4 regions of the Paenibacillus sp. J31R34 genome follow, and region 2 is predicted to be linked to each of the others. Evidence: riboswitches for the same ligand, from Rfam matches in the RefSeq annotation. Region 2 holds a riboswitch; each other region holds the start of a gene.
What was found. Region 2 has a riboswitch for cobalamin ahead of cobJ (precorrin-3B C(17)-methyltransferase). Riboswitches for the same ligand answer to the same signal wherever they lie in the genome.

Region 1 (2,198 bases), on a different contig from region 2:
TACTGCTGCTAGTGAATTCAATAAGCAGCGCTGGCAAGCTGAGAACGAACAGCAAGCAAGAGGAGAAAAGCAGCGCCATATAAAGCTTGGCAGGCACTTTCGCGTAGCCAACCGTCCACAGCATAAGCCATCCAAAAATGGCTAGCTGCACGAGCGGATGAGCGAGATAGGCAAGCAGCAGAAGCAGGGCTGCAAGCCCGCATTTCCAAAAGGCGGATAAATCCCGCAGGCGATTGGAATAAGAAATCGTATCAATCCATTTCATCATTGCTGCTTTGTTTTCTCCGACTTCCCTTTAAATAGGCCAATCACATAGCCGATAATGCCAGCGCCTATCGCAGCTTGCAGCGCGAACAGCATGCTTTCTGTTTCTCCCGGCACCTCTGTCAGCGGAGACGCCCAAGGCTCATAATGGGGTGCAATCGTCTGGATCATTTCCTCCGCTGCCCCATCCGCGCCGCCGAACTCGGCGTTAATGAATATTAATGGCGCAACGGCAAGTAAAACAACAATGGCTAAAATCCAAATATTTTTGGCACTGCGGCTCATTATACGCGCTCCCCTTTCATTCTCCGCTTCAAAATAGACAGCTCGTCCGTGTTAAAAGATTGCAGCCAGTTCCAGATCAATACCGTCAGCAAGCCTTCACTAACAGCGAGCGGAATTTGGGTAATCGCAAAAATGCCGCCAAACTTCATAAACGACGCGATAATGCCGCCTTCGACAGCCGGAAAAGCAACTGCGAGCTGAATGGAAGTGACGATATAAGTAGCCAGATCAGCAACAGCAGCAGCTGAAAAAATCGCCAGGCCTTGCTTGCTGCCTGAACGCATCAGCAGCCGATAGACCGCATAGCCCGCAGCGGGACCGGCAACCGCCATTGAAAAAGCATTCGCCCCAAGCGTCGTCAGCCCGCCATGCGCCAGCAGCACCGCCTGAAACAGCAGTACCATTGAACCCAATACGCTCATGGGCAGCGGTCCGAACATAACCGTTCCAAGCCCCGTTCCCGTCGGATGCGAGCTGCTTCCTGTAACGGAAGGAATTTTCAGCGCGGACAGCACGAAGGTGAAGGCAGCTGCCAAGCCCAGCATCAGCTTAAGCTCTGGCGCTTCCTTGGTAATTTTCCGAATAGCACGTACACCTAAGATGAAAAAAGGAATAAAGGCCACCCACCAAAAAATCGCCCAGCCTACAGGCAAAAATCCTTCCATAATGTGCATCGCATAGGCAGCTTGCGGCTCATTCACCAGTAAAAAAAGCGTGAAGCCGATAACCAGCAAAGCGGTGCTTGCTGCTGTCTTTCTTTTTAACTTGACCATTCGTTTCAATACCCTCCCGATTGTTCTATAGTGCCTGCAAGGTGAAACGGCCGAAAGCCGTCCTCTGGCGGCGCGGCTCGTTTCATTCCGAGAAATATAGAGAAAGGATGGAACCATCCTTTCTCTATATTTTGAAAAATAAAAAGACCGCCTCCCCTTCGCTGGGAAAACGGTCATGTGTACGCAGAAATAGACGGTTGCGCCAGCAAATAGACTGGTAGCAATCGCTTTCGTTCGTACACCTATCCTTTCCGCGAAGGCACTGTGGTGCTGGAACGAGGTAGGTCTCCTGGCTAGCAGATCATCATTTTCCTTCGTCTTCCCTGGCTGCCCTAAAGCATAGGCCAAGTGACTCCTGCTGGTGAAGGAAAACTCCCTGATTACAGTGGCGGGACCGCTCGGGATTTGCACCCGATTCCCTGTTACCCTTTGACGTGCGCAAAGGCACCTCGTTCCATGTCAATCCTCTTTATTATTCATTGGTCATTTTGTAGTTTGATCTTATCACAAAAGATTCAGGCTGTCCCCTATAAATGTAAATAGCCGAGCTTCCTGTTAGAAAAAGGACAAAATGACGCCTACGACAAAACCGCATAATGCGCCGTTGACGCGAATCCACTGCAAATCGTTGCCGACCTTTTCCTCCAGCATCGAGACGAGTGCCTTGTCATCCATTCGCTCAAGATTATCTCGAACAAGCGCACCGATGCGATAGTGATTGTTCTCAATAAGTCGAACGAGATATCCGCGAATGCCGTTTTCCCAATTGGCTAGCATCTCTTGTTTGCCGTTCAAATAATCCGTTGCAAAACGGTATCCCTGCACAATCGCGCGCCCACCGCTGCGATGCTGCTCCTCCAGCTTGTCCAGCACAAG
Region 2 (2,198 bases):
ACTGGAGGTGCTATGGCTACGGCTACGCCGCCGCCTTGCCCATTTTCATTTCTCGGCTGGTCTGGCACCGCCATTTGCGGCTCTTCCCGCTCCACCAAAGAGTCCGCCCTATCATATTCATCCTCAGGATAGTCTCCATCACCTGAGAGCTCCGGCATTCCTGCCGTATGAAGTGCCCACGGCTCATTCTTCTCTTGCAGACGCTGGTGAGGCTTCAAAGGCTGCGCGCCTTCACCCAGCGTATATTTGCGCTGATAGCCACGCGGCGTAATCATCAGCCCATCATAATTAACGGTTGTGGAGTTGCCAATAACGACCGTTGTCAGCATGCCGATATCATGATCAAGCATACGGGCAAGCGTCGTCACGACAATATCCTCACGGTCGCGATACGCGCTTTTCACAATGCCAACCGGCGTATCTGGCGAACGGTATTTGAGCAAAATACGCTGCGTCTCCACGATTTGCCGTGTTCTTCTGCCGCTGCGCGGGTTATAAAGCGCAATGACGAAATCCGCTTGTCCTGCCGCTTCTACTCTGCGCGCTATCAGCTCCCAAGGGGTCAAATGATCGCTTAGGCTGATCGTGCAAGCATCGTGCATAATCGGTGCGCCGAGCAGGGACGCTGTCGAGTTAATGGCGGAAATGCCGGGAATGACTTCAACCTCTACCCCGCCATTACGCTTCCAGCCCTTCTCAATCAGCACCTCATACACGAGTCCTGCCATACCGTACACGCCCGCATCGCCGCTTGATATAACGGCAACCTTCTTGCCGTTCTCCGCCTGGCGCACCGCTTCCTGCGCCCGGCTGACCTCCTCCGTCATCCCTGTCCGCACAATCGCCTGATCGCTGATTAGCTCCCGAATCAAGTCCACATACGTGTTATAGCCGATGACTATATCGCTCTCCTGAATCGCTTCACGGGCGCGTTTCGTAATATGCTCGAAGCTCCCTGGGCCGAATCCGATAATTAACAGCTTGCCGACGCCTGCTTCACTCATTGATGCCCAACTCCTTCTATGTAGCAATTTACAATTTCTATCCAACAAAAAAAGCACCTCTAACGCTATGTGTTAGAAATGCTTGAAAAGACCAATGTCCTTGTTAAACGCAGACAGCGAAGGGCCATCCAATCTCTAACACCTTCCTAATATCCACGTAGGTTTACAGTGTCGTTGAAATAAGCAGGTCTCCTGGCTTTGAAGCGTCAGTCGCTTCATACAGTGGCGGGTCCGCGCCGGTCTCTCACCGACTTCCCTATTAAGTCAACTTGGGCGCCTTGAGCGCCTGCTGACACTTATTCCCTTCCTATTAAATTGTAATCTTAATGATAACATTAGATTGTATGATCGACAAGTGCGTTTATGCCATCAGCCTAGACGTAAATAGAGCCAGCGCAAGCATGGACTGCATGTCCAGGCTTGCGCCAGCTCTATTTTTCAAAATATAAGAATTTATAAGTTTTGCACTTATAAATGGGCTTATATTGCACCCTCGAAACGGCAGCTTTGCCGTCAGAGGACGGCTTCAGCCATATACGCGTAAAGGTTTATTTCTTCTCCAGTGTTTCCCAAGCCGCTTTCACGAGGGAATCAAACAGCTCATCATCCTCTTCCAGCTCATCCTCGACCGCTAAAAGATCTTCTTCCTTGCCCGATTCATTCAGAAAAAATAAACCGTAGCCCCACTCAGTCGCCTTGCGGCTGTGAAGGGCAATTTCGTATTGGTTCGTCTGGCCCTCTACTTCAAAATGAACCTTGCCCACGAAACCAGATTCCTTAGAGTTCGTCATGCTAGCATGCAAAATATTTACTTTCATCTTTCATTCTTCCTCTCTTTACCGTTACGACACCAGCTGCTGAAGTTGATTTACTTGATTTAACAGCTCGTTGATTTTGTTAATCGTATTTGGAATTTCCGTTGCGTCAACCAATGCTTTGCCGTCTTCGATCTGCTTCAGCACCGCATCAATGCTTTCCTGCAGCTTCAAATTATAATCGACCACGGTCTGATGGACATCCTTGGCAAAATCCGGCGCTTGCAGCTCGCCAAACTGCTTGATCGAGTCCTGCACAGCTACCAGCTGCTCCTTATAATCGGCGCGTGCACTCGCATCGTTTACGGCTTGCTCCGCAAGCTGCGTCGCCTGCTCGCTGAAGCTTGTCAGCGTCTGCATGTACGAAGCCGCCCCCGTC
Region 3 (2,198 bases), on a different contig from region 2:
TTCTTTTATATAAAAACGGTCGATCATAACGATCACATAGTAGCCGCCGTCAATCGATGCTTTAATAAAATCAAGCAGGTCATTATTCAAAATAGTCGAGCTTCGCCTGTCTATCGCTATCCGCTGAAAATCAATAAAAGGGCAGTCATAAAACTCAACCATTTTATCTCTATAATAACCATTGTAGAAAAAGGTATATAATTGGTTTGGATCGGGAATATCGAATAAATTAATATAATTATTCATAAACCACATTTTTTTCGAATCTACGCGAGATATAATCGAATAAAAATCACTGTAAAACCAATAGGAATCAATAATTTGTTTTACTTCGACTGGAAGGATTTTCACCGGCAATGTGATCATTCCTTTTCTATTTGATAGAGTATCTATTGGACTAACTTAATAAATAAGCTCATCATGCGTGAAGTATTTTCAATATATCATTACTGGAAAAAATATGAAAGTTTTATATTGAAAAACCTTTCATTTAGCTTGTTTAAGACACTGGGGCGTGTGCATTATGATGGAACTAAAGCTTATCTAAATCAAAATGTTGACAGATCAGCACTTCCTCCCTAAGATTAAGAGTGGATTACGGACAAGATAGGCTGATTAGCCTGCAAAACTTCATAATTGTATGAAAATAGGTGCGGCACGAAGGCAAGGACATATAGGCCTTAGTTCGCTTAAAAGGGAAGTTCGGTTAAAGGCCGACACGGACCCGCCACTGTATAGGGCAGCAGCTAATCAACTCATTAAGCTGCGCTCCCCTCACAAATGAACCACTGGCTGATGAGCTTCTTTTCGTCGCAGGACGAATTGCAGATGCTCGCCCTAGCCGGGAAGGGAAGAGAGGGAGGCCCCAAGTCAGGAGACCTGCCTGTTTTAACATCACTGTTTGACCTACGGTGCTTAGGGAGGTGGTTGGTTATGCCCATTTATTGCAAAATGTCTAACGATTATTTGCTGCTCCATGACGAGCAGACGCAGATAAGGTTTAGTTATTTATCATAAAAGCATTTCTGACTGCTTTCTTAAGGGTCGGGGATGCTTTTTTTAAAATATAGGAAAGGATATGATTTTTCTATCCTTTCTCTATATTTCTACGCGAAACGGTAGCTTTGCCGCCACAGGACGGCTTTCGGCCGTTTACGCTTACTAGAAGGGGAGACAAAAGAAAAATGAACAACACGAAGAAGCCATTTAGCTTGTCACTTGGAATGATGATCGTTTGCCTGATGCTGGTGCTTGCAGGATGCAGCACGAATGCTGACTCAAACGCAGGGAAGGGCACCAATGCTGCCGGGGAAAACAATGCTTCTGCCGCAAATAAAACACTGACAATGGCGTACACCTGGAACCCAGCAGGCGTTGATCCGCATGGCGATGACAGCTGGGACGTTATGCGCTCTGGCGCAGGGGAAACGCTTATTAAATTGAATGAGCAGCTGCAGCCGGCCGCTTGGCTTGCGAAGGAGTGGAAGCAGGAGGATGCTAACACGTGGACGCTCAAGCTGGAGAACAACGTAACGTTTCACGACGGCAAAAAGATGGATGCAGAAAGCGTGAAGGCTTCGCTGCTTCGTTCCATTGAAAATAGCCATCTGGCGAAGGATTTGCTGCTGGTGAAAGATATGGAAGTGGTTGCACCGGATGAGCTGAAAATTATAACAACACAGCCGAACTCGGCTATCATTTCCAGCTTGGCTGATCCAAGCACGATTATTCTTGATGTCGACAGCATGAAGGAAGCGGGCAGCTACCCGGCCATGACGGGAGCTTTCAAAATCAAGCAGTTTACGAAAGACGTATCGCTTGTTGTTGAGCGTTATGATGGTTATTGGGGACAACCGGCGAAGCTTAAGGAAGTGACAATGAAGTTTGTAACCGATGGCAATACCCGCCTGATGGCGCTGCAAGCTGGCGAAGTAGATGTTGCAACGGACATTCCGATTGACAGCATTGAGCTGGTAGAGAAGGACAGCAAGCTGGAAGTGCTATCTGCACCATCGGTTCGTACACATATGGTATTATTTAATATGAATTCTGCTTTGTTTAAAGAAAAAGCAAACCGCGAGGTTGTAGATCAAGCCATTCCGCGCGAGGCAATTATTGAATCGGTAATGCGTGGCTATGGCACGAAAGCGAAAAGCCCGTTCCCGGAAATTTTGCCATTTGGCAAAGTAGCGGAGCAA
Region 4 (2,198 bases), on a different contig from region 2:
ATTGCTGCCTTGCTTGGCGTACTTCCGCCGTTTGCGGGAAGCTGCCGATTGTCGTTGTCGGCAGGAAAGGCAGCTGCCAGCGTTCCTTCTGGCTCACTTGGCGCTCTGCAAATACCGCTTTGCGCTCCGACGGCTGTGCATCGATGCTCGCTACAGCGGCATGAACGCTTGCACGGCCACGGGACGGCGATGCGGCAAGTGCAGCCAAAGCGGCTGCATTGCGATCAAACGCCTCTTTTACCGCTGCTTCTCCTTCATTCAGCGCAGTTGCAAGAACGGCAATTTCCTCCAGCTTCTCATTGGCATACGCCAGTGCGCCTGCAAGCTCTGCTGGCAGTGCCGTTTCAAGAGCCGCCGATACAGGTACATGCAGCAGGCTGCAAGAGGAGCTTACAATTAGGCGGTCGTTTGGCACGACTTTAGCAATGCGGGCAAGCAGCGCTTTGCGCTCCTGAAGATCCGCCCGCCAAATGTTGCGGCCATCAATTACACCTGCACCCAGAACTTTATCCTGCGGGAAGCCGATCGACTCAAGCTGCTGCAGGTTCTTTTCAGCGCCGGCTGTGAAGTCCAGGCCTAAGCCCTGTACAGGCAAAGCCGCGATTGCAGCAAAATGCTGAACCGATTCGAAATACGTTTGCAGCAGCAAATTGAGCTTAGGTGCCGCTTCATGAAGCTGTGCATAAATGCTTTGAACAAGCGCCAAATCTGCATCAGAAACATCTGTTACGAGCGAAGGCTCGTCAATTTGTACCCATTGCACGCCTTCTTGCTCCAGCTCGCGCAGCACCTGTGCATACAGCGGCACATACTGGGCAGCAACCGTAGCAAGCTCAGAAGCGGCATAACCTTTAGAAAGCTTGAGGAATGTATAAGGTCCAACAATGACTGGTTTGCCTTCGATGCCCAGCTTTTCCTTTGCCTCGCGGTAAGCGATCAATGGACGGTTCTCGGTCAGAGCCGGCGTAATGCCCTTCAGCTCAGGAACAATGTAGTGATAGTTCGTATTGAACCATTTCGTCATCTCGGATGCCGACGCCGTTTTATTGCCTCTCGCCATGGCGTAATAGGTCGTTACCGATACAGGGCCGCCTGTGTAACCAAAGCGCTCAGGCACGACGCCAAACATAGCCGCTGTATCAAGGATATGGTCATAATACGAAAAATCATTTACCGGAATGAGATCAATTCCGGCCTGTTTTTGCAATTGCAGATGGTTTAGACGAATCGTCTCCAGCTGCTTCAAGAAATCCGCTTCCGCAAGCTTGCCGCTCCAGAACGCCTCCAGCGCTTTTTTCCATTCTCTGTTTTCACCGATACGCGGATATCCCAAACTGCTGCTTTTTACTTGACTCATTTTTATTGCCTCCTGTTTTTCATTATTCACCCTAGTGGATGGAAGTTATAATTCTTTGTTATTTCATCAACAAACTCAGATATATACTTATGGCATTGCGAGCGAATTTCTTCGCGGCGGCCTTTCCCTATACATCCGATTTGCTGCCAGCCAGAAACGATTAAATACAAAAAGGGACGTCCTACCCTGTACAGAAATGTGGGTAAAGACGCCCCTCGTTTCAACAAACGATGGCTGCCATCTTTAACACCTCCCTATCTCCCGTAGGTAATGCAGTGTATAGAATAAGGCAGGTCTCCTGGCTCCAGCATCATCATCGCTGCGCTCGCCTTCCCGGCATCATGCCAGTGGCTTTATTGTGCAGAACTCCGCTGTTACAGTGGCGGGACCGCGCCGGTGTTGCACCGGACTTCCCTTTTAAGCTCAAGACGTTACGCAAGAGCACCTTATTCCTCGCTATTTAGTTGGTCAATCTTTATTTATACAAGGTGAAACGGTTGTCGCGTCCTTTGGCGGCGCAGCTCGTTTCAGTCCGAGAAATATAGAGAAAGGATGGAAAAATCATATCCTTTCCTACTATTTCAAGCAACATGTATAACTATACACACTTTCGTGTTTTTATACAACAAAAGATTTTACAGCCGCTTTAAATTGTTCGAGCGTGCGCGGCGGCGGCTGTGTTCCCCTCAGCTTGGACGGCAGAGCCTCCCATGCTTCCAGCACCATTGGCAGCGTGAGTCCAAGGCTTCTGAGACGCTCGCCTTCGCGAAATACCGTCTCCGGCGTACCCTCCAATATACAGCGGCCCTCATTCATAATAAAAATCCAGTCCGCCCAAGCA

Region 1: it holds a riboswitch for cobalamin, as region 2 does, so the genes downstream of both, AC50YG_RS16745 (energy-coupling factor ABC transporter permease) here and cobJ (precorrin-3B C(17)-methyltransferase) in region 2, are expected to answer to the same signal.
Region 3: it holds a riboswitch for cobalamin, as region 2 does, so the genes downstream of both, AC50YG_RS28330 (ABC transporter substrate-binding protein) here and cobJ (precorrin-3B C(17)-methyltransferase) in region 2, are expected to answer to the same signal.
Region 4: it holds a riboswitch for cobalamin, as region 2 does, so the genes downstream of both, metE (5-methyltetrahydropteroyltriglutamate--homocysteine S-methyltransferase) here and cobJ (precorrin-3B C(17)-methyltransferase) in region 2, are expected to answer to the same signal.

The regions. Positions count from the first base shown of each region.
Region 1 is NZ_JBXENU010000005.1:401,203-403,400, reverse strand. It holds gene cbiQ (cobalt ECF transporter T component CbiQ) at 1-268, opposite strand, end outside; gene AC50YG_RS16750 (energy-coupling factor ABC transporter substrate-binding protein) at 265-549, opposite strand; gene AC50YG_RS16745 (energy-coupling factor ABC transporter permease) at 549-1,322, opposite strand; cobalamin riboswitch at 1,585-1,789, opposite strand; gene AC50YG_RS16740 (DUF445 domain-containing protein) at 1,878-2,198, opposite strand, start outside.
Region 2 is NZ_JBXENU010000001.1:1,337,485-1,339,682, forward strand. It holds gene cobJ (precorrin-3B C(17)-methyltransferase) at 1-1,004, opposite strand, end outside; cobalamin riboswitch at 1,170-1,319, opposite strand; gene AC50YG_RS05420 (hypothetical protein) at 1,553-1,822, opposite strand; gene AC50YG_RS05425 (DUF6376 family protein) at 1,847-2,198, opposite strand, start outside.
Region 3 is NZ_JBXENU010000014.1:57,311-59,508, forward strand. It holds gene AC50YG_RS28325 (hypothetical protein) at 1-357, opposite strand, end outside; cobalamin riboswitch at 632-901, shown strand; gene AC50YG_RS28330 (ABC transporter substrate-binding protein) at 1,185-2,198, shown strand, end outside.
Region 4 is NZ_JBXENU010000005.1:404,588-406,785, reverse strand. It holds gene metE (5-methyltetrahydropteroyltriglutamate--homocysteine S-methyltransferase) at 1-1,357, opposite strand, end outside; cobalamin riboswitch at 1,629-1,821, opposite strand; gene AC50YG_RS16760 (energy-coupling factor ABC transporter ATP-binding protein) at 1,976-2,198, opposite strand, start outside.